Regions from separate parts of the Streptomyces sp. SCA2-17 genome, predicted to be linked through region 1. Evidence: predicted binding sites of a transcription regulator. Region 1 holds the regulator's gene; each other region holds the start of a gene.
The links. Region 1 encodes HrcA, which represses chaperone genes, less so after heat shock. Its sites were predicted from a motif close to TTNGCACTCNGNNNNNCNGAGTGCNAA; they were not measured.
Positions count from the first base shown of each region.

Region 2: a site for HrcA is predicted at 5,335-5,361, ahead of groES (co-chaperone GroES). Genes of this name have one in related genera too.
Region 3: a site for HrcA is predicted at 5,602-5,628, ahead of groL (chaperonin GroEL). Genes of this name have one in related genera too.

Region 1 is NZ_CP117521.1:1,794,453-1,802,087, forward strand. It holds gene PS271_RS08075 (nitronate monooxygenase) at 1-447, opposite strand, end outside; gene dnaJ (molecular chaperone DnaJ) at 536-1,675, opposite strand; gene hrcA (heat-inducible transcriptional repressor HrcA) at 1,676-2,692, opposite strand; gene PS271_RS08090 (MBL fold metallo-hydrolase) at 2,888-3,631, shown strand; gene PS271_RS08095 (DUF3097 domain-containing protein) at 3,665-4,492, shown strand; gene hemW (radical SAM family heme chaperone HemW) at 4,577-5,809, opposite strand; gene PS271_RS08105 (AMP-dependent synthetase/ligase) at 5,901-7,635, opposite strand, start outside.
Region 2 is NZ_CP117521.1:2,613,155-2,620,789, forward strand. It holds gene PS271_RS11525 (LysR family transcriptional regulator) at 1-540, opposite strand, end outside; gene PS271_RS11530 (MOSC domain-containing protein) at 621-1,295, shown strand; gene PS271_RS11535 (SDR family NAD(P)-dependent oxidoreductase) at 1,465-2,238, shown strand; gene PS271_RS11540 (ester cyclase) at 2,307-3,005, shown strand; gene groL (chaperonin GroEL) at 3,159-4,781, opposite strand; gene groES (co-chaperone GroES) at 4,877-5,185, opposite strand; gene PS271_RS11555 (polysaccharide deacetylase family protein) at 5,500-6,396, opposite strand; gene PS271_RS11560 (THUMP-like domain-containing protein) at 6,493-7,635, shown strand, end outside.
Region 3 is NZ_CP117521.1:3,677,584-3,685,218, forward strand. It holds gene otsB (trehalose-phosphatase) at 1-247, shown strand, start outside; gene PS271_RS16645 (alpha,alpha-trehalose-phosphate synthase (UDP-forming)) at 275-1,765, opposite strand; gene PS271_RS16650 (glucosyl-3-phosphoglycerate synthase) at 1,807-2,781, opposite strand; SAM riboswitch class I at 2,956-3,104, shown strand; gene thrC (threonine synthase) at 3,098-4,414, shown strand; gene PS271_RS16660 (ubiquitin-like small modifier protein 1) at 4,467-4,742, shown strand; gene PS271_RS16665 (cold-shock protein) at 5,167-5,373, shown strand; gene groL (chaperonin GroEL) at 5,789-7,411, shown strand; gene PS271_RS16675 (PTS transporter subunit EIIC) at 7,423-7,635, opposite strand, start outside.

The sequences.
Region 1 (7,635 bases):
GGCGCGGAGCGCGGCGACGGCCTCCGCCGAGGGGCAGCCGAAGGTGAAGGAGACGACCGGCACGGGGTCGTCGAGGAGGATCGCGAGCTTGGCTTCGTAGGCGTCGTCGCAGCCCTGGTCCCAGTCGCCGAGCGGCGTCTCGTACCAGGCGGACTCGCCGGCGAGCTGCTCGGCGTAGACCTCGACGGCGGCCGGATCGGCGGCGGGGGGCTGGGGCATGAACAGATTCACACCGAAGGGTGCGGCGGTACGGGCCCGGAGCTGCTTGATCTCCTCGTACATCGCCGCGGGCGTCTTGTAGCCGGCGGCCAGGAAGCCGAGGGCGCCCGCCTCGCAGACCGCGGCCGCGAGGGCCGGCCCGGAGGCACCGCCCGCCATGGGGGCCTGCACGACCGGGTGCCGGCACAGGCCGGCGAGCGCGGAAGCCACCCTGGGTTCGTAAGCCATGCACACATCGTGTCACAGGCAACGGCGATCGCCGGACGGGTCCGCGAGGGGCCCGCCCGGCGATCGCCGACAAGGGTGTTACGGGGGCTCAGCGCCCGTTGAACGCGTCCTTCAGCCGCGAGAACAGCCCCTGCTGCCCCGGCTTGAACTCGCCCATCGGCCGCTCCTCGCCCCGCAGCTTCGCCAGCTGCCGCAGCAGGTCCTCCTGCTGCGGGTCCAGCTTGTTCGGGGTGATCACCTCGACGTGGACGATGAGGTCACCGCGGCCGCCGCCGCGCAGGTGCGTGACACCGCGCTGGTGCAGCGGGATCGACTGGCCCGACTGCGTGCCGGGCCGGATGTCGATCTCCTCGACGCCGTCCAGGGTCTCCAGCGGCACCTTGGTGCCGAGGGCCGCGGCCGTCATCGGGATGGTGACCGTGCAGTGCAGGTCGTCGCCGCGGCGCTGGAAGACCGTGTGCTGCTTCTCGTGGATCTCCACGTAGAGGTCGCCGGCGGGGCCGCCGCCGGGGCCGACCTCGCCCTCGCCCGCGAGCTGGATCCGGGTGCCGTTGTCGACACCGGCCGGGATCTTCACGGTCAGGGTGCGCCGCGAGCGGACGCGGCCGTCGCCGGCGCACTCCGGGCAGGGGGTCGGCACGACCGTGCCGAAGCCCTGGCACTGCGGGCACGGCCGCGAGGTCATGACCTGGCCGAGGAAGGAGCGGGTGACCTGCGAGACCTCACCGCGGCCGCGGCACATGTCGCACGTCTGGGCGGAGGTGCCCGGGGCCGCGCCCTCGCCGCTGCACGTGGTGCAGACGACGGCCGTGTCGACCTGGATCTCCTTGGTGGTCCCGAACGCGGCCTCGTCGAGGGTCACTTCGAGACGGATCATGGCGTCCTGGCCGCGCCGCGTGCGCGAGCGCGGACCGCGCTGCGCCGCCTGCCCGAAGAAGGCGTCCATGATGTCGGAGAAGTTGCCGAAGCCGGCGCCGCCGAAGCCGCCCGCCCCGCCACCGCCGCCGGAAGCCGACAGCGGATCGCCGCCGAGGTCGTAGACCTGCTTCTTCTGCGGATCCGAGAGCACCTCGTAAGCGGCGTTGATCTCCTTGAACCGCTCCTGCGTCTTCGGGTCCGGATTGACGTCCGGGTGCAGCTCGCGGGCGAGGCGGCGGAAGGCCTTCTTGATCTCGTCCTGCGAGGCGTCGCGGCGTACGCCCAGGACCGCGTAGTAATCCGTGGCCACTTACGACTCCGCCAGGATCTGTCCGACGTAACGTGCCACTGCGCGTACCGCTCCCATCGTTCCGGGGTAGTCCATGCGGGTCGGTCCGACCACGCCGAGTTTGGCGACTGCCTCGTCGCCCGAACCGTAGCCGACGGCGACGACCGATGTGGAGTTCAGTCCCTCGTGAGCGTTCTCATGCCCGATGCGGACCGTCATCCCGGAGTCCTTGGCCTCGCCCAGCAGCTTCAGCAGCACGACCTGCTCCTCCAGCGCCTCCAGCACGGGCCGGATGGTCAGGGGGAAGTCGTGCCCGAAGCGGGTGAGATTGGCGGTGCCGCCGATCATGAGCCGCTCCTCGGTCTCCTCGACGAGCGTCTCCAGCAGGGTGGCGAGCACCGTAGAAACGGTTCCGCGGTCCTCCTGCTCGAAGGAGTCGGCGAGGTCCGAGACCAGCTGCGGCACGTCCGTGAACCGGCGGCCCACGACACGGCTGTTGAGCCGGGCGCGGAGATCCGCCAGCGAGGTCTCCCCGATCGGAGCCGGGCAGTCGATCATGCGCTGCTCGACCCGGCCGGTGTCGGTGATCAGGACGAGCATGACGCGGGCCGGCGCGAGCGAAAGAAGCTCCACGTGGCGCACCGTCGAGCGGGTCAGCGACGGATACTGCACCACCGCGACCTGCCGGGTCAGCTGCGCCAGCAGGCGGACCGTGCGCCCCACGACGTCGTCCAGATCGACGGCGCCGTCCAGGAAGTTCTGGATGGCGCGCCGCTCCGGGGTCGACAGGGGCTTGACGCCCGCGAGCCGGTCGACGAAGAGCCGGTAGCCCTTGTCGGTCGGGATGCGGCCGGCGCTGGTGTGCGGCTGGGCGATGAAGCCCTCTTCCTCCAGCGCGGCCATGTCATTGCGCACCGTGGCCGGGGACACGCCCAGGCGGTGCCGCTCGGTGAGGGCCTTGGAGCCGACGGGCTCCTCGGTGCCCACATAGTCCTGGACGATGGCGCGCAACACCTCGAGCCTGCGTTCGCTCAGCATCGCGCGCACCTCCAAGTCCAGACCGTCTTACGGGGCCGATCCTGGCACTCAGTGGTGGCGAGTGCCAAAGCCCTCCAGCCAGTGTACGGCCGTGCACCACAGCCAGGGCAAGAGCCGTCCGCGCCGCGCGCCCGCGGCAGCCCGGGCGAAGCGGCCGGACGGGCAACCGTACCGCGCTCCCGCTAGCGTCCTGGTATGGACAGTGGTCAGCAAGGGCGGGGGGCGGCAGCGCGGTGGGAACGGCTCGCGCCCGGGGTCGCACGCCGCCGCATGCCTGTGTGGGACGCCACAGTAGGAGTGATCGTGGGCAGTACGGGTGTGCTGCTCGTGGACACCGGGGCGACGGTTGCGGAAGGGGCGGAGCTCGGGCACGAGGTGCGGGAGCTGTTCGGCCGGAGCGTGACGCATATCGCTCTTACGCACCCCCACTTCGACCACGTATTCGGCACCGCCGCGTTCCCGGGCGCGGAGGTCTACGGAGCCGTGGGCGCCGACGAGCTGATGCGGCGCGAGCGCGAGGAGCTGCGGCTGGACGCGGAGCGGTACGGGCTCGCGCCCGGGGCGGCGGCGGAGGCCGCCGAGCGCCTCGTCGTGCCCCGGCACGGCGTCAGCGGGGAGCTGACGCTGGACCTGGGCGGCGGCCGCCAGGCCCTCCTCGCCAACCTCGGGCCCGCCCACACCGCGCACGACCTTGCGGTCTTCGTCGCGGGCCGCGGCGGCGCGCCCGAGGTCGTCTTCTGCGGGGACGTCGTCGAGGAGTCCGGCGAGCCGCAGGCCGGCCCGGACGCCCTCCCCCGGTGCTGGCCCGCGGCCCTGGACCGGCTGCTGGCCCTCGGCGGCGAGGACGCGGTGTACGTGCCCGGGCACGGGGCGGCGGTGGACGCGGCGTTCGTGCGGGCGCAGCGGGACGCGTTGGCGGCGCGCTTCGGTGTGTCGTGAGGGTGACCGTGATCGTGATCCACAATGGCGCGCATGCGCAGCAGAGAGTACGGACCTGACCTGACCCCTCCCTGGAAGCGGACGGCGGCCGCCCCCGAGGTGCCGGCCGAGGCCGATCTCGTGGTCGAGGAGGTCACCACCGGTTTCTGCGGGGCGGTGATCCGCTGCGAGAAGACGGCGCAGGGGCCGGTGGTGACCCTGGAGGACCGCTTCGGCAAGCACCGCGTCTTCCCGATGGAGCCGCGGGGGTTCCTGCTGGAGGGGCGCGTGGTCACCCTCGTACGGCCCGCCGCGGCGCCTCCCGCGTCGCGGGGGCCCGCCCGGACGGCGTCCGGCTCGATCGCCGTCCCCGGCGCGCGGGCGCGGGTCGCCCGGGCGGGGCGCATCTACGTGGAGGGCCGCCACGACGCGGAGCTCGTGGAGCGGGTGTGGGGCGACGACCTGCGCATCGAGGGCGTGGTCGTCGAGTACCTGGAGGGCGTCGACGACCTGCCCGCGATCGTCCGCTCCTTCGCGCCCGGCCCGGACGCGCGGCTCGGCGTCCTGGTGGACCATCTCGTGCCCGGTTCCAAGGAGTCCCGCATCGCGGCGGAGGTGACGGGCGAGCACGTCCTCGTCGTGGGTCACCCGTACGTGGACGTCTGGGAGGCGGTCAAGCCCTCCTCCGTGGGCATCCGGGAGTGGCCGCGGGTGCCGCGGGGAGTGGACTGGAAGACGGGGGTTTGTGAGGCGCTGGGGTGGCCGTTGAACACGGGGGCGGCGTGGCAGCGGATCTTGTCGTCCGTGCACTCGTACAAGGATCTTGAGCCGGAGCTGCTGGGGCGGGTGGAGGAGCTGATCGATTTCGTGACGTGCCCCTGACGCGCGTCGCCTCAATCGCCGGACAGCTCGAATATTTTTGAGCCGTCCGGCGATTGAGGACCGGGGTCCGGGCGGAGCCCCGTGTCAGTCCACCAGGTCCCGCACCACCGCGTCCGCCAAGAGCCGCCCCCGCAGCGTCAGGACCGCGCGGCCCTGCTCGTACGGGCCGGGCTGGAGCAGCCCGTCCGCGAGCGCCCGCGCGGCCGCCGCCGCACCAGCGGGCCGCAGCAAAGACAACGGACACCCCTCCACCAGCCGCAGCTCCAGCAGGATCCGCTCCACCCGCCGGTCCTCGTCCGGCAGGACCTCCCGGCCCGCGCCCGGAGAGCGGCCCTCGGCCAGCGCCTGCGCGTACGCGCCGGGATGCTTGACGTTCCACCACCGCACGCCGCCGACGTGGGAGTGCGCGCCGGGGCCCGCGCCCCACCAGTCCGCGCCGCGCCAGTAGAGCTCGTTGTGGCGGCAGCGGCCGGCGTCGGTCGTGGCCCAGTTGGAGACCTCGTACCAGGAGAAGCCCGCGGCCGTGAGCGCTTCCTCGGCGATGAGGTAGCGGTCTGCGTGGACGTCGTCGTCGGTCATGGGGACCTCGCCGCGGCGGATCCGGCGGGCGAGCTGGGTGCCCTCCTCGACGATCAGCGCGTACGCGGAGACGTGGTCGGGGCCGGCGCCGATCGCCGCGTCCAGGGAGGCCCGCCAGTCCTCGTCGGACTCGCCGGGCGTGCCGTAGATCAGGTCGAGGTTGACGTGCTCGAACCCGGCCGCGCGCGCCTCCGCGACGCACGCCTCGGGGCGGCCCGGCGTGTGCGTGCGGTCGAGGATCTTCAGGACGTGCTGCCGCGCGCTCTGCATGCCGAAGGAGATCCGGTTGAAGCCGCCCTCACGGAGCTCGGCGAGGTAGCGCGGGTCGACGGACTCGGGGTTCGCCTCGGTAGTGATCTCCGCGCCGTCGGCGAGGCCGAACTCGTCGCGGATCGCGGCGAGCATCCGGACGAGGCCGGCGGCGGGCAGCAGCGTGGGCGTGCCGCCGCCGACGAAGACGGTCTCGACGGGGCGCGGGTCGTCGCCCAGGACCTTCCGTGCGAGGCGGATCTCTTCGGCAACCGTCTCGGCGTAGTTGTCGCGCGAGGCGAGCGCGCCGCCGGAGCCGCGCAGCTCGCTCGCGGTGTACGTGTTGAAGTCGCAGTACCCGCAGCGCGTCGCACAGTAGGGCACGTGCAGGTAGAACCCGAGCGGCCGCTGCCCGGCGCCGGCAAGGGCGTGCCGGGGCAGGGCCCCGTCCTCGGGCATGGGTTCGCCGTCAGGCAGTACGGAAGGCATGGGTCCATTGTCCGGCATCGCGGGAGCGGACCGGCCGGGCCGCTCCCGCGATCAGCCCCGCCCACCCCGCGATCAGGCCCGTCCGCTTCCCTCAGGCCTCCCTGGCGCCCTCGTACATCTCCTCGATCAGGTGCTGGTAGCGCCGCTCGACCGCGGGCCGCTTCAGCTTCAGGCTCGGGGTGAGCTCGCCGTGCTCGACGTCCAGGTCGCGCGGCAGCAGCCGGAACTTCTTGATCGTCTGCCAGCGCTGGAGGCCCTCGTTGACCCGCTGCACGTAGCCGTCGATGAGCTCGACGGTCCGCGGGTCGGCGACGACGTCGGCGTAGGGCTTGCCGGCGAGGCCGTGCTCGGCGGCCCAGGTCATGAGCGTGGGCTCGTCCAGGGCGATGAGGGCGGTGCAGTAGTTGCGGTCGGCGCCGTGCACGACGGCGTTGGAGACGAAGGGGCACAGCGCCTTGAAGCGGCCCTCGACCTCGGTGGGCGCGACGTACTTGCCGCCCGAGGTCTTGATCAGGTCCTTCTTGCGGTCGGTGATGCGCAGGTAGCCGTCGGGGGACAGCTCGCCGATGTCGCCGGTGTGGAACCAGCCGTCGCTCTCCAGGACCTCGGCGGTCTTCTCGGGCAGGCGGTGGTAGCCGGCCATGACGCCGGGGCCGCGCAGGAGGATCTCGCCGTCGTCGGCGATGCGGACCTCGGTGCCGGGCAGGGGCTTGCCGACGGTGCCGGTGCGGTAGGCCTCGCCGGGGTTGACGAAGCTGGCGGCGCTGGTCTCGGTGAGGCCGTAGCCCTCCAGGATGTGGATGCCGGCGCCGGAGAAGAAGTAGCCGATGTCCGGGGGCAGCGCGGAGGCGCCGGAGACGCAGGCGCGCAGGCGGCCGCCGAAGGCCTCGCGGATCTTGGCGTAGACGAGGGCGTCCGCGATCTTGTGCTTGGTGGCGAGGCCGAAGGGGACGGCCGTGGTGCCGGTGCGGCGGAAGTTGTCCTGGGAGGCCTTGGCGTACTCGCGGGCCACCTCGGCGGCCCAGCGGAAGATCTTGTACTTGGCGCCGCCGCCCTCGCGGGCCTTGCTCGCGACGCCGTTGTAGACCTTCTCGAAGACGCGCGGGACGGCCGCCATGTAGGTGGGGCGGACGATCCGCAGGTTCTCGGCGATCCGGTCCTGGCGGCCGTCGACCGCGGTGACGTGCCCGGTGCTGATCTGGCTGCACGTCAGCACCTTGCCGAAGACGTGCGCGAGCGGCAGCCACAGGAACTGCACGTCGTCGGGGCGGACCATCTCGGTGGCCTGGATGGCGCGGGCCATGTACGACCAGGTGTCGTGCGGCAGGCGCACGCCCTTGGGGCGGCCCGTGGTGCCGGAGGTGTAGATGAGGGTGGCGAGCTGGTCGGAGCGCAGGCCCTCGATGCGCTCGCGCACGGCCCCGGGCTCGGCCGCCAGGCGGGCGGCACCGCGCCGCTCCAGCTCGGCGAGGGAGAGCACCCAGCCCTCGGGGTCGCCCTCGGCGGGGACGGCGTCGGCCTCCTCGACGACCACGACGTGCGCGAGGCCGGGCAGCTCGGCGCGGTGCTGCCGGGCCTTGGCGAGCTGGGCCGCGTTCTCGGCGATCAGCACCCGGCTCTCGGAGTCGGAGAGGATGAACGCCGTCTCCTCGGCGTTGGTGCTGGGGTAGATGGTGGTCGTCGCCGCCCCGGAACAGAGCACTCCGAGGTCGGTGAGGATCCACTCCACGCGGGTGGCGGAGGAGAGGGCGACCCGCTCCTCAGGCTGCACGCCGAGCTCGACCAGGCCCGCGGCGATCGCGAAGACGCGCTCGGCGGCCTGGCCC
Region 2 (7,635 bases), 820 kb from region 1:
GACACCGATGAGGCGGTCGGTCAGCAGCGGGCGGACGACGAGGTCCTCCCACTCGGCGCCCGCGGCCGGGTCCGCGCCGCGGACGTCGGGGTAGCGGAAGGCCAGCGCGATCTCGCACTCGCCGTCGCGCAGCATCTCCACCGAGCGCGGCGGCTCGGCCTCGACCAGGGAGATCTCGGTGCCCGGGTGCGCCGCCCGCATCTGCGCGAGCGCGCCGGGCACGAGCGTCGAGCTGCCGCTGGGGAAGGACACCAGTCGCACCCGGCCCGCCCGCAGCCCGGCGATGGCCGCGATCTCCTCCTCGGCCGCGGTCAGCCCGGCCAGGATCCCGGAGGCGTGCCGGACGAGGGCCGTGCCGGCCTGGGTGAGGCGCATCTCGCGGCCCGTGCGCACCAGCAGAGGCGTGCCCGTGGACTGCTCCAGCGCCTTCATCTGCTGGCTGACGGCGGGCTGGGTGCAGCCCAGCTCCCGGGCCGCTGCCGAGAAGGAACCGGTCAGGGCCACCGCGCGCAGCACCCTCAGATGACGAGCCTCGATCATAGGTCGAGCATAAGGCCACCTTGGGGGCCCAGCGAAATAATCACTGGCGCCTTTGGGTATTCATCGATTACTCTCTGTACATGCACCTACTCTCTGTGAATGTGGGCCGCGCCGGTACGGCGGACATCCCGGGCGCGCCCGGCTTCGGGGCCGGCCTGGCCACCGCGATCGACAAGCGCCCGGTCGACGGCCCGGTCGCCGTCTCCGCCCCCGGCCCGAAGGGCACGGGCGGCAGCGGTCTCGCGGGGGACACGATCGTCAGCCTGCGCCACCACGGCGGGGACGACCAGGCGGTGTACGCGTTCGCGCGCGAGGACCTGGACCGCTGGGAGCGGGAGCTGGGCCGCCCCCTGCCCGACGGCTCGTTCGGCGAGAACCTCACCACCAGCGGAATCGACGTCAACGGCGCACGGATAGGTGAGCGCTGGCGCATCGGGCCCGATCTGGTGCTGGAGGTGAGCGCGCCGCGGATCCCCTGCCGTACGTTCGCCGAGTGGCTGGGAGAGGCGGGCTGGATCAAGCGGTTCACTCAGGAGGCAGCCCCCGGCGCCTACCTTCGGGTGATAGAGCCGGGCGAGATCCGCGCGGGGGATGAGATATCCGTCGTCCACCGCCCCGGCCATGAGGTGACGGTGTCCTTCGTCTTCCGCGCCCGCACCGTTGACCGGACCCTTCTGCCCGGCGTTTTGGCAGCCGGGGACGCCCTCCCCGCCGCCATGCGTGAGAAGGCGCTGGCGTATCAGGCGAGCCTCTGAGGCCCTTCGATGACGGTCCGCCAGCTGTCCGAAGTGTCCGGTCCGCGGCCCGTAGGCGTCCCGTGCGCCACCCCGTACGCCGCCCGCTGACCGTCAATCAGCGCCCGACCGGTCGTCAAATCGCGGTACGGCATCGGCGCGCGCGTCCACCGGGCTCTACGGTGCCGGTATGACGACTGTTTTGATCACAGGGGCGACGGCCGGGATCGGTGCCGCGTTCGCGCGCCGCCTGGCGGGCGACGGGCACGACCTCGTCCTCGTGGCCCGCGACGAGGAGCGGCTCGGCCGGCATGCGACCGAGCTCCACGACCGGCACGGCGTGGAGGTGGAGGTCCTGCCCGCGGACCTCTCCCAGGACGAGGGCATCGAGGCGGTCGAGGCGCGGCTGCGTGACCGCGAGCGCCCGGTGCACCTGCTGGTCAACAACGCCGGGTTCGGCAACAAGGGCGGCTATCTGGAGGTGTCCCTGGAGGACGAGCTCAAGATGCTCAAGGTGCACTGCGAGGCGGTGCTGCGGCTGACGTCCGCGGCGGCCGAGGGGATGCGCGAGCGCAAGCGCGGCGCGGTGGTCAACGTGGCGTCGGTGGCCGCGTTCGTCCCGCGCGGCACGTACGGCGCGAGCAAGTCCTGGGTCGTGCAGTTCACCCAGGGCGCCGCGCGCGACCTGGCCGGGAACGGGGTGCGGCTGATGGCGCTGTGCCCGGGCTTCGTGCGGACGGAGTTCCACGAGCGGGCCGGGATGGGCACGGACAACGTGCCGGGCTGGCTGTGGCTGGACGCCGACAAGGTGGTGACGGCGGCGCTGCGGGACCTGTCGCAGGGGAAGACGCTGTCGGTGCCCGACCCGCGGTACAAGGCCATGACCGGGCTGATGAAGCTGGCGCCGCGCAGGGTGGTGTCGCGGGCGTCGTCGACGACGGGCCGCAAGTACGGGCCGAAGTAGGACGCGAAATCTCGCCCTCCCGGGTGATCTCTTCAGGACTAACCTGGACATATCACCCGGGAGGCGCCATGACTTTCGTGCAGATCATCGATTGCAGGACGAGCCGGTACGAGGACATGAACCGGCTGATGGACGACTGGGTCGCCGCGACCGAGGGGAAGCGGACCGCCACCCACGCGATCGTGGGCAAGGACCGCGCGCAGGACGGCCACTACGTGGAGATCGTGGAGTTCCCGTCCCACGAGGCCGCGATGCGCAACTCGAAGCTCCCCGAGACCGACCGGATCTTCGCCGAGATGGCCGCGCTCTGCGACGGGGTGCCGGCCTTCACCGACCTCGACGTGGTCCGCGACGAGCAGCTGAACAAGGCCACCGCCCGCCGCTTCTTCGAGGAGGTCGCGCGGGACGGCGATCTCGGTCTGATGGACGAGCTCTTCACCGCCGACTACCGCGACCACGACATCGGCAAGGAGGAGCCCGTCGTCATCGGTCTGGATGCCATGCGCTCCGATGTCGAGGGCTGGCGGGACGCGTTCGACTTCGCCTTCACCCTTCACTCCCAGCTCGCCGAGGGCGACGAGGTGGCCACGCGCTGGACGTGGCGCGGGGTGCACCAGGGCGACTTCATGGGCCACCAGCCCACCGGTCAGGAAGTGACCATGGAGGGCACCACCACGTTCCGTTTCCGCGCCGGGAAGATCGCCGAGGGCTGGTGGATCTACGACATGCTGGGGCTGAAGCGGCAGCTGGAGTCGGGGCCGGCGTAACCCCGGACGCCGCGGAACGGCCGGAGCCCGGCACGAGAACGGCCGGAGCCCGGCACCCATCAGGGGTGCCGGGCTCCGGACCGGCTACTGCTCACCGCTTACCGCTTACCGTTCACCGCTCACCGCAGTGCGCGGCGGGAGGTCAGTGCGGGATTAGTGCGAGTGACCGTGGCCGTGACCGGCCTCGGCCTCCTCCTCCGCCGGCTTCTCGACGACCAGGGTCTCGGTCGTGAGCAGCAGGGAGGCGATGGAGGCGGCGTTCTCCAGGGCGGAGCGGGTGACCTTGACCGGGTCGATGACGCCGGCCTTCACCAGGTCGCCGTACTCGCCGGTGGCGGCGTTGAAGCCCTGGCCCTTGTCGAGCTCGGCGACCTTGGAGGTGATGACGTAGCCCTCGAGGCCGGCGTTCTCGGCGATCCAGCGCAGCGGCTCGACGGCGGCGCGGCGGACGACGGCGACACCGGTGGCCTCGTCGCCCTCCTTGCCGAGGTTGCCCTCGAGCACCTTGACGGCGTGGACGAGCGCGGAGCCACCACCGGAGACGATGCCCTCCTCGACCGCGGCGCGGGTCGCGGAGATGGCGTCCTCCAGACGGTGCTTCTTCTCCTTGAGCTCGACCTCGGTGGCCGCACCCACGCGGATGACGCAGACGCCACCGGCGAGCTTGGCGAGGCGCTCCTGGAGCTTCTCGCGGTCCCAGTCGGAGTCCGTGGACTCGATCTCGGCCTTGATCTGGGCGACGCGGCCCTGGACGTCGGCGGAGTCGCCGCCGCCGTCGACGATCGTGGTGTCGTCCTTGGTGATGGTCACGCGGCGGGCGGAGCCCAGCACGTCCAGGCCGACCTGGTCGAGCTTGAGGCCGACCTCCTCGGCGACGACGGTGCCGCCGGTCAGGGTGGCCATGTCGCCCAGCATCGCCTTGCGGCGGTCACCGAAGCCCGGGGCCTTGACGGCCACGGCGTTGAAGGTGCCACGGATCTTGTTGACGACCAGGGTCGACAGGGCCTCGCCCTCGACGTCCTCGGCGATGATCAGCAGCGGCTTGGAGGAGCCACCCTGGATGATCTTCTCCAGCAGGGGCAGCAGGTCCTGGATGGAGGAGATCTTGCCCTGGTGGATGAGGATGTACGGGTCCTCGAGGACGGCCTCCATGCGCTCCTGGTCGGTGACCATGTAGGGCGACAGGTAACCCTTGTCGAAGGCCATGCCCTCGGTGAAGTCCAGCTCCAGGCCGAAGGTGTTGGACTCCTCGACGGTGATGACACCGTCCTTGCCGACCTTGTCCATCGCCTCGGCGATGAGCTCGCCGACCTGCTTGTCCTGGGCGGACAGGGCGGCGACGGCGGCGATGTCGGCCTTGTCGTCGATCGGGCGGGCGGTCGCGAGCAGCTCGTCGGAGACGGCCTTGACCGCGGCGTCGATGCCCTTCTTCAGGGCGGCCGGGGAGGCGCCGGCGGCGACGTTGCGCAGGCCCTCGCGGACCAGCGCCTGGGCCAGGACGGTCGCGGTGGTGGTGCCGTCACCCGCGATGTCGTTGGTCTTGGTCGCCACCTCCTTGACGAGCTGGGCGCCCAGGTTCTCGTACGGGTCCTCGATCTCGACCTCGCGGGCGATGGTGACGCCGTCGTTGGTGATGGTCGGGGCGCCGAACTTCTTGTCGATGACGACGTTGCGGCCCTTGGGGCCGATCGTCACCTTGACCGTGTCGGCCAGCTTGTTGACACCGCGCTCGAGGGCGCGACGGGCGTCCTCGTCGAACTTCAGGATCTTCGCCATGGGTTGCTTCAAGTCCTCTCAAACGAACCGCGCCCCGGACCCCGGCGGCTTACACACACGGGAACCAGGGCGCAGATCACATCAAACGGGGTGAATTACTTCTCGATGATCGCGAGCACGTCGCGAGCCGAGAGGACGAGGTACTCCTCGCCGTTGTACTTCACCTCGGTGCCGCCGTACTTGCTGTAGAGCACGACGTCGCCGACGTTCACGTCGAGCGGAAGACGGTTGCCCTCCTCGAAGCGGCCCGGGCCCACGGCCAGGACGACGCCCTCCTGGGGCTTCTCCTTGGCGGTGTCCGGAATGACCAGGCCGGAGGCCGTGGTCTGCTCGGCGTCGAGCGGCTGGACCACGATGCGGTCCTCAAGCGGCTTGATGGCAACCTTGGAGCTGGCGGTCGTCACGATCCGACCTCCCCCTTCGGAGATTCACGGGGTTATCTGTCTGAGGTGGCGACCAGGAGGATCCGTCGTCGCGGGTGCCGGATTCTGCCCGTCGCTGCGTTTGGCACTCCCGGGTGGAGAGTGCCAACGGAGCCGAGACTATGACGCGGTTAGCACTCGGTCAAGCGGAGTGCCAATTCGCCGTGCGGCGAGCTCGCCGGTTCACTCCTGGGAGTGCGCACCCGGCCGGTCGGGGCACGGAGCGCGGAAGTGGATCTGCCCGCGAGCCGCGGGTCGTAATCCTCCGGATTCCCCGGGCCCGCGCACGCCAGCCCTCACACGTAGTCCTCCAGGCGGGCCACCGTGAATCCCTGCCGCTCGATGCTGCGCAGCATGTTGGCGACCATCTTGGTCATCGTCGTGCCCTTGAGCTCCGAGGGTCCGCGGAAGTGGGCGAGGACGATGTCGCCGGGGCGCAGCTTGTCGCCCTGCGCGTAGCGCATGTCGTTGATCTGCATCGTCACCTCCCACAGCAGCAGCGCCTTGACCCCGCAGCCGCCGGCCGCGGCGAGGGTGGCGTCGTTGTAGTTGCCGTAGGGCGGACGGAACAGGGGCGGTTTCCCGCCGTACCTCTTCTCCAGGACGTCCTGCTGCCCGCAGATCTCGCGGCGCTGGGCGTCGGCGGAGAGGGTGCGCAGGTTGGGGTGGGAGAGGGTGTGGTTGTTGATGCTGTTGCGGTTGCCCTCGCCGCGCAGCTGCTCGAAGTAGCCGTAGCCGGTGCCCGCGCGGGCGATGTCGTCGGTGAGGAACATCGTGAAGGGCAGCTTGAGGTCCTTGGCCATCTTCACGAACTCCGGGTCCTTCTCCGCACCGTCGTCGAAGGTCAGGAAGACGACCTTGTCGTTGGTGGGCACGCGCCGGATCACCTTGGGGGCGGCCCCGGACCTCAGCCCGTCGGTCAGCTTGGCGGAGGGCGGGGCCGGGGGTGCGGCGAGGGGCTTGTCGATGCCCCAGCGGCGGTAGGCGGCGGCGTCGGGGGAAGCCGACGGGGAGGCCGTGACCGTGGAGTGCGTACCGGGAGAGGGAGCGCCGGACGCCTTCTTCTCGCCACCGCCGTCCCCGGACGAACCGGAGCAGCCGCTGAGGAGCACGGCCAGCAGGAGCGGGGTGACGGCGGCGGCGCGGCGGGCGGATCGGAGGCCGGGGCGGGGACCGGATATTCGGGAGCTCACACTTCCGATTGTTGTTCATGAGTTCGATGGGTTCGATCCGGGCAGTGGGCGGGACAGAAGGGGCGCCCTGTCAGAGGGCTGGGCAAGAATGGCCGGGTGCCAGCACAGAACGAACCCGCCTCCGTAGCCGCCGCCGGTCCCGCCACTGATCCCGCCACCGATCCCGTCGCCGCCTTCACCGCGCTCCGCACGGAGGAGGGCCGGAGCCTGCTCGCCGAGCTGCGCGATCACGACCCGGCCCGGGAGCTGGCCACGGCGACCCGGCTGCGCCGCGACCACCCCGCGGAGCTCGTGTCGGCGGCGCTCGGCATGGCGCGACTGCGGCAGCGGGCGGTGGCGAAGTTCGGGGCGGAGGACGCGTACCGGATGTTCTTCACGCCGAACGGCGTGGAGCAGTCGACGCGCCGCTCCGTGGCGGACTACCGCGCTGCCCGTTTCGCCGCGCTCGGCATCCGCTCGGTGGCGGACCTGTGCTGCGGCATCGGCGGCGACGCGATCGCGCTGGCCCGGCTGGGCATCCGCGTCCTCGCGGTCGACCGCGACCCGCTGACCTGCGAGGTCGCGCGGGCGAACGCGGAGGCGCTGGGGCTCGCGGAGCTCATCGAGGTGCGCTGCGCGGATGTGGCCGAGGTGGACACCGCGGGCTACGACGCGGTGTTCGTCGACCCGGCGCGGCGGGGCGGCCGCGGCCGCATCTTCGACCCGGAGGCGTACTCCCCGCCCCTGTCGTGGGCCGTCGAGGCGGCCCGCCGGGCGCCGCACGCCGCCCTCAAGATCGCCCCCGGGGTGCCGCACGAGGCGATCCCGGACGACGCGGAGGCGGAGTGGATCTCCGACGGGGGTGACGTGAAGGAGGCCGTGCTGTGGTTCGGCACGGCGCCGGGCGCGCGGCGGGCGACGCTGCTGCCGGGCGGGCACTCGCTGGTGGGCGCGGGGCTGCCGGATCCGTCGGTACGGGCGGTGGGGCGGTATTTGTACGAGCCGGACGGGGCGGTGATCCGCGCGCACCTGGTGGCGGACGTGGCGTCCTGTTTCTCCGGCAGCGGCCTGATCGACGAGACGATCGCGTACGTGACGGCCGACGAGCTGCGGGCCACGGACTACGCGTCGGCGTACGAGATCACGGACGTCCTCCCGTTCAACCTGAAGCGGCTGAAGGCGCTGCTACGGGAGCGGGAGGTGGGGGTCGTGACCGTGAAGAAGCGCGGCTCGGCGGTGGAGCCGGAAGAGCTCCGCAAG
Region 3 (7,635 bases), 1.9 Mb from region 1:
CGCCCTCACCTCGTACGTCCGCGAGAGCGGCGCGCGCTCGGTCCTCTACGCGGGCGACGACCTCGGCGACCTCGCCGCCTTCGCCGCCGTGGAGAAACTGCGCTCCGAGGGGCTGCCGGGGCTGCTGGTGTGCAGCGGAAGCGCCGAGGTCGCCGAACTCGCCGACCGGGCCGACCTCGTGGTCGACGGCCCGGCAGGCGTCGTGGACCTGCTGACCGCCCTCGCCGAGCGCCTCGGCGGCGCCTGATCCGGGGGAGCGCCGGGGCCGGGCCGGCTACAGCGCCCGCAGCTGGTCCGTGAACCACCGCGCCGGCGGCAGCGCCGTCGCCGCCGCGGCCAGCCGCTTCGTGCGCTCCGCCCGCTCCCCGGGGTCCATCAGCAGTGCCAAGTGCAGGGCGCGGGCCGTGGCCTCCACGTCGTACGGATTCACCAGGATCGCCTCGTCACCCAGCTCGGCCGCCGCGCCCGCCTCCCGCGACAGCACCAGCGCGCACCCGTGGTCGGAGACTACCGGGACCTCCTTGGCCACCAGGTTCATCCCGTCGCGGATCGGGTTCACCAGGGCCACGTCCGCGAGCCGGTACGCGGCCAGGGAGCGCGCGAAGTCGTCCTTGACGTGCAGGGCGACCGGCTCCCAGCCCTCCGTGCCGAACGCGGAGTTGATCTCGCGGGCGACCCGCTCCACCTCGGCCGTGTACTCGCGGTAGACGGCGAGGTCCTGCCGCGACGGGTAGGCGAACGCGATGTGCACGACCCGGCCGCGCCACTGCGGGTGCTCCTCCAGCAGCCGCCGGTACGCGTGCAGCCCCCGCACGATGTTCTTCGACAGCTCCGTGCGGTCCACGCGCACGATCGTCCTGCGGTCCGGCCCGCCGATCTGCGCCCTCAGCGCCGCCATGCGCTCCTCGACGTCCGCCCGGTGCGCCCGCTCGCGCAGGAAGTCCCCGTCGGCGCCGAGACCGTGCACGCCCAATCGCGTCACCCGCCCCTCGGACCACACCTCGGCCGCCCGCCCCTCGCCGTCGCGGACGACCTCCGCGCCCAGCACGTCCGCGCAGCACGCGGCGAACGCCTCGGCCCAGCGCGGGGTCAGGAACGCGGCCCGGTCGCCGCCGAGCACGCCGCGCAGCAGCTGCCCGGCCACGTCGTCCGGCAGCATCCGGAAGTAGTCCGGCGGGGCCCACGGGGTGTGCGAGAAGTGGCCGATGCGCAGGTCGGGGCGGCGCGCCCGGAGCAGGCCGGGGACGAGCGCCAGGTGGTAGTCCTGCACGAGCACCGCGGCGCCCTGCGCGGCCTCCTCGGCGACGGCGTCGGCGAAGGCCGCGTTGTACGCCTCGTAGGCCGCCCACTGCTCCCGGAACGCCTTGTCGAAGACGGGCTCCAGGGGCGTCTGGTAGAGCATGTGGTGCACGAACCACAGCACTGAATTGGCGATGCCGTTGTACGCGGCGGCGAACGTACCGGGCGGGATGTCCAGCATCCGTACGCGGTGCCCGCCGGTGTCTTCCGGGGCGAGTCTCCGGCCGGCCGCGCGGGCCGCCTCGCGGTCGCCCTCCCCGAGCGCCGCGCACACCCACACGGCTCCGGCCTCGCGCTCGATGGAGCTGAGCCCGGAGACGAGCCCCCCGCCGCCCCGCCCGGCCACGAGGGCGCCGTCGGGGCCGCGCCGGTACGAGACCGGGCCGCGGTTGGAGGCGACCACGATCGGTGCGGCGGCGGCGTTGTCGTCGTCGATCGATGCGGTGGGCACGTGCTCAGCGACCATGTGCCCAGCCTTGCCCCCGGGTGAACCGCTCAAACGTACGCTTACGCGGCGTGTCGCTTCGCGTACTCGGGTATGCCGGCCATCGGCGGGCGCTCCTCGGTGTCCACCGCGTACGTGCGCGGAACGAACCCTTCCGCGGTGCGCTCGAACTGCGTGAGCGCAGGTCGCACCAGGTGCCCGCGGGCCAGCCGGAGCTGCGCGGTGCGGTAGATCGCGGCGGCCATCCGGCCGAGCGCCTGCCCGTCCTGGTGGCGGTGCTTGCGCACGCCCACGTCCACCTGGGCCAGCGCGTCCAGCCCCACGGTGTGCAGCGCGTCCACCAGAAGGCCCAGTTCCACGCCGTAGCCGACGGGGAAGGGCAGCTGTTCGAGCAGCGACCGGCGGGCCGCGTACTCGCCGCCCAGCGGCTGCACGAAGCCGGCCAGCTGCGGCCAGTGCAGGTTGAGCAGGGGGCGGGCGACGAGCTCGGTGACCCGGCCGCCCTGGCCCGCGGACCTTGCGGCACCGGGGACGTCGAACTCCGGGCCCAGCGGGCGGTCGTACATCGCCTTGACGAACTGCACGCCCGGGTCGGTCAGCAGCGGACCGACGATCCCGGACACGAAATCCGCCGAGAACTCGCGCAGGTCGGCGTCCACGAAGGCCACGACGTCGCCCGTCGTCGCGAGCAGCGAGCGCCAGAGGACCTCGCCCTTGCCGGGCACGGCGGGCAGGCCGGGCAGCAGCTCGTCGCGGTGCACCACGCGCGCCCCGGCCGCCGCGGCCACCTCGGCCGTACGGTCCGTGGAGCCCGAGTCCACGACCACCAGCTCGTCCACCAGCGGCACCGCGTCCGTCATCAGCTCGCGGCGGATCACCGCCACGATCGCGCCCACCGTCGGCTCTTCGTTCAGCGCGGGCAGGACGACGCTCACCGTCGTGCCGGACTCCCGTTTGGCGGCCAGAAGCACGTCGAGCGGACGATCAGCAGCCGACCAGGACCGCTCGGCCAGCCAGCGCTCCACCTCTTCCAGCACGTGTACGACTCCTCGTTGTGATGCGCTGCCGCGATGCGCTGTGACGCATCTCGCCTTACGGACGGCCCTCTCAACGGGCCATCGCTTCCGTTACAGTCTTGAACAACGCGGACCGCCGTCCTATGTCGGGGTCACCGCGTGCCACAAACGCCTGGGCCCCGCCCAGCGCCATACCGCTCATCCAGAGGGGCAGAGGGATACGGCCCGTTGAAGCCCCGGCAACCCTCCAGCCGGTCTCCGTCGACATCGTTCGATGCGAGGCTCCCGGCGGGGAAGGTGCCAATTCCGTCTCGTGGCGACGTACGCCGCGAGGAAGATGAGGAGAAAGGGCCTCGCCTCCATGGCTGTGCAGTCTGTTGAACCCTCTACCACTTCTGTGGACCTCGGACCCGCCGCTGCGCTCTCCTGCCGCGAGTGCGGAGAGCGCTTCCCCCTCGGCCCCATTTTCGCCTGCGCCCTGTGCTTCGGCCCCCTCGAAGTCGCCTACGAGCTGCCCGCCGGCGGGCCCCGTCAAGCCGCTGAGCTGCGGCGGCGGATCGAGGCCGGCCCCGCGAACATCTGGCGCTACGCCCCGCTGCTGCCCGTCCCCGCCGACGTGGCGGACAAGCCCGGCCTCAGCCCCGGCTTCACCAAGCTCGTCAAGGCCGGCAACCTCGCCCGCGAGCTGGGCGTGACCGGCGGCCTGTACGTCAAGGACGACTCCGGCAACCCCACGCACTCCTTCAAGGACCGGGTGGTCGCGATCGCGGTCGAGGCCGCCCGCGCCTTCGGCTTCACGACCCTGTCGTGCTCCTCCACCGGCAACCTCGCCGGAGCGGTCGGGGCCGCGGCCGCCCGCGCCGGATTCCGGTCCTGCGTGTTCATCCCGCACGACCTGGAGGCCGGAAAGGTCGTCATGGCCGCGGTCTACGGCGGCGAGCTCGTCGGCATCGAAGGCACGTACGACGACGTCAACCGCTTCTGCAGCGAGCTGATCGGCGACCCGCTGGGGGAGGGCTGGGGCTTCGTCAACGTCAACCTCCGGCCGTACTACGGCGAGGGCTCGAAGACCCTCGCCTACGAGATCTGCGAGCAGCTCGGGTGGCGGCTGCCGGACCAGATCGTGGTGCCGATCGCCTCCGGCTCCCAGCTCACGAAGATCGACAAGGGGCTGAAGGAGCTCGTCGCGCTCGGGCTGGTCGAGGACCGGCCGTACCGGATCTTCGGCGCCCAGGCGGAAGGGTGCTCGCCGGTCTCGCGCGCCTTCAAGGACGGGCACGACGTCGTACGGCCCGTGAAGCCGGACACGATCGCCAAGTCCCTGGCCATCGGCAACCCGGCGGACGGCCCGTACGTGCTGGACATCGCGCGGCGGACGGGCGGCGCGGTGGAGGACGTCACCGACGCGCAGATCGTGGACGCGATCCGGCTGCTCGCGCGGACGGAGGGGATCTTCGCGGAGACGGCGGGCGGGGTGACGGTGGGGGTGACGAAGAAGCTGATCGAGGACGGGGTGCTGGATCCGGCGCTGACCACGGTCGTGCTCAACACGGGGGACGGGCTCAAGACGCTTGATGCCGTTGCGGCCGGGCCGGCGGCGACGATCCGGCCGTCGCTGGAGGCGTTCCGCGCCGCGGGGCTGTCCGGCCGCTGACGTCAGCCGCCCCCACTTCTTGTTCCTACGCACCCCGAAGGTGAGTACACCCATGAGCGTCACCGTTCGTATCCCCACCATCCTGCGCACCTACACCGGTGGTCAGGCCGAGGTCTCCGCCGAGGGGGCGACCCTCGCCGACGTCCTCCAGTCCCTGGAGGAGAACCACACCGGCATCGCCGCCCGCGTGCTCGACGACAGCGGCAAGCTGCGCCGCTTCGTGAACGTCTACGTCAACGACGACGACGTCCGCTTCGAGCAGGGCCTTCAGACGCCCACCCCCGACGGCTCCGCCGTCTCCGTCATCCCTGCCGTCGCCGGCGGCTGAGGTTTCACAGGGTTCTTCCGTTATTGCCGCACGACGGCCCCGGAATCGCCCCGACCGCAGTAGCGGACGGGGCGATTCCGGCTGTTGAGCGCGATACAGTTGAGGCGATCCCCGCCCGGCGTCAGTGCCGAACGCATATGAGAACCCGTCAAGTTGTGCGCGAAGTGTGTGCACGAAATGCCGGGTTGGTTGTGTTTTTCCCGGCCCGACTTGCCCTGAAATACCCGGAGTTCAGCCGTTTCTCTCGCTCGGCCATGCCCGGAATTCTCGTCCGAGTGACCTGTTGCAGACGGCATCCGTGCAGATACATTCAGCCGCGGTCGACGCGTTCCGGCGCACACCCACTGGGCTGCCAGGGGGTGAGGTCTGACCCGGGTCCGCGAAGTGCGGTCCTGCGCAAGGGCCAGTAATAGGGGAGTTAGGCATGGCTCAGGGCACCGTCAAGTGGTTCAACGCGGAGAAGGGCTACGGCTTCATCGCGGTCGACGGTGGTGCGGATGTATTCGTCCACTACAGCGCGATTCAGATGGACGGTTACCGCACCCTCGAGGAGGGTCAGCGGGTCGAGTTCGAGATCTCGCAGGGCCAGAAGGGGCCGCAGGCGGACATGGTGAAGCTGTCGCAGGTCTGACGCGGCGCATCGACCACCGGCTCGCTCGGTTTGCGGAGGGGTCCGCACCTCACTGAGGTGCGGACCCCTCGCGCGTGTGCGGGTGCCTGTGTATGGGTACGGCTCTCTCTTGCCCTCCGGCACCCCCGCCCTCCTCGTGCGAGGGGCGTACGTGTGGACCGCTTGCGCCCCCAGCTAACGCTGGGAGGTGCCCCCCTGTCACTTGCGGAGGGTCTGGAGGGTGAACCGCTTGCACTCGGGGTGGTCGAGTGCTAATCATTGGGCTTAGCACTCTCCGGGTGAGAGTGACAGATTTGGACCGTCGGTGAGGTCGGCGGACCGGGTGGGGCAAGGAACCGCCAGGTCCGCAGGCCGTCCGTCGCGGGCGCCAGCGCGGTCCGGAGAAATCCACCCCGTCCTGGGAGGACCACTTCACATGGCCAAGATCATCGCGTTCGACGAGGAGGCACGGCGCGGTCTCGAGCGCGGGATGAACCAGCTCGCCGACGCCGTCAAGGTCACCCTCGGCCCCAAGGGCCGCAACGTCGTCCTCGAGAAGAAGTGGGGCGCCCCCACGATCACCAACGATGGTGTGTCCATCGCCAAGGAGATCGAGCTCGAGGACCCGTACGAGAAGATCGGCGCCGAGCTGGTCAAGGAGGTCGCGAAGAAGACGGACGACGTCGCCGGTGACGGCACGACGACCGCGACCGTCCTGGCCCAGGCACTGGTCCGCGAGGGTCTGCGCAACGTCGCCGCGGGTGCCAACCCGATGGCGCTGAAGCGCGGCATCGAGAAGGCCGTCGAGGCCGTCTCCGGTGCGCTGCTCGAGCAGGCCAAGGACGTGGAGACCAAGGAGCAGATCGCCTCCACCGCCTCCATCTCCGCCGCCGACACCCAGATCGGCGAGCTCATCGCCGAGGCGATGGACAAGGTCGGCAAGGAAGGCGTCATCACCGTCGAGGAGTCCCAGACCTTCGGTCTGGAGCTGGAGCTCACCGAGGGTATGCGCTTCGACAAGGGCTACATCTCGGCGTACTTCGCCACCGACATGGAGCGTATGGAGGCGTCCCTGGACGACCCGTACATCCTGATCGTCAACTCGAAGATCTCCTCGGTCAAGGACCTGCTCCCGCTGCTGGAGAAGGTCATGCAGTCGGGCAAGCCGCTGCTGATCATCGCCGAGGACGTCGAGGGCGAGGCCCTGTCGACCCTGGTCGTCAACAAGATCCGCGGCACCTTCAAGTCCGTCGCCGTCAAGGCCCCGGGCTTCGGCGACCGCCGCAAGGCCATGCTGGGCGACATCGCCATCCTCACCGGTGGCACGGTCATCTCCGAGGAGGTCGGCCTCAAGCTGGAGAGCGCCGGTCTCGACCTGCTCGGCCGCGCCCGCAAGGTCGTCATCACCAAGGACGAGACGACCATCGTCGACGGTGCCGGCGACAGCGACCAGGTCCAGGGCCGCGTCAACCAGATCCGCGCCGAGATCGAGAACAGCGACTCGGACTACGACCGCGAGAAGCTCCAGGAGCGCCTCGCGAAGCTGGCCGGCGGCGTGGCCGTCATCAAGGCCGGTGCCGCGACCGAGGTCGAGCTCAAGGAGCGCAAGCACCGCATCGAGGACGCCGTTCGCAACGCGAAGGCGGCCGTCGAGGAGGGCATCGTCGCCGGTGGTGGCGTGGCTCTGCTCCAGGCTTCCTCGGTCTTCGAGAAGCTGGAGCTCGAGGGCGACGAGGCCACCGGTGCCGCCGCCGTCAAGCTGGCCCTGGAGGCCCCGCTCAAGCAGATCGCCGTCAACGGTGGTCTCGAGGGTGGCGTCGTCGTCGAGAAGGTGCGCAACCTGACCGTCGGCCATGGCCTGAACGCCGCCACGGGCGAGTACGTCGACATGATCGCCGAGGGCATCATCGACCCGGCGAAGGTCACGCGCTCCGCCCTGCAGAACGCCGCGTCCATCGCCGCGCTCTTCCTCACCACCGAGGCCGTCATCGCCGACAAGCCGGAGAAGGCCGCCGCGGCCGCTCCGGGCGGCATGCCGGGCGGTGACATGGACTTCTGATCCTCCCCGGATCACTTGTCCTGACGCTGTACGCACCCGAGGGCGGTGCCCCCCGCGAGGGGGGCACCGCCCTCGGGCGTATGCGCAGGCTCTGCGCCCGGCGCCGCGTTGAGCTCCCGCAGCGACGCGCGGCTCAGGCCGAACGCGTACGTCAGAACGAACCCCGCCGCGTAGCCCACCAGCAGGCCCGCCCCGTAGACGGCCGCCGCCCGGCCCAGGCCGTG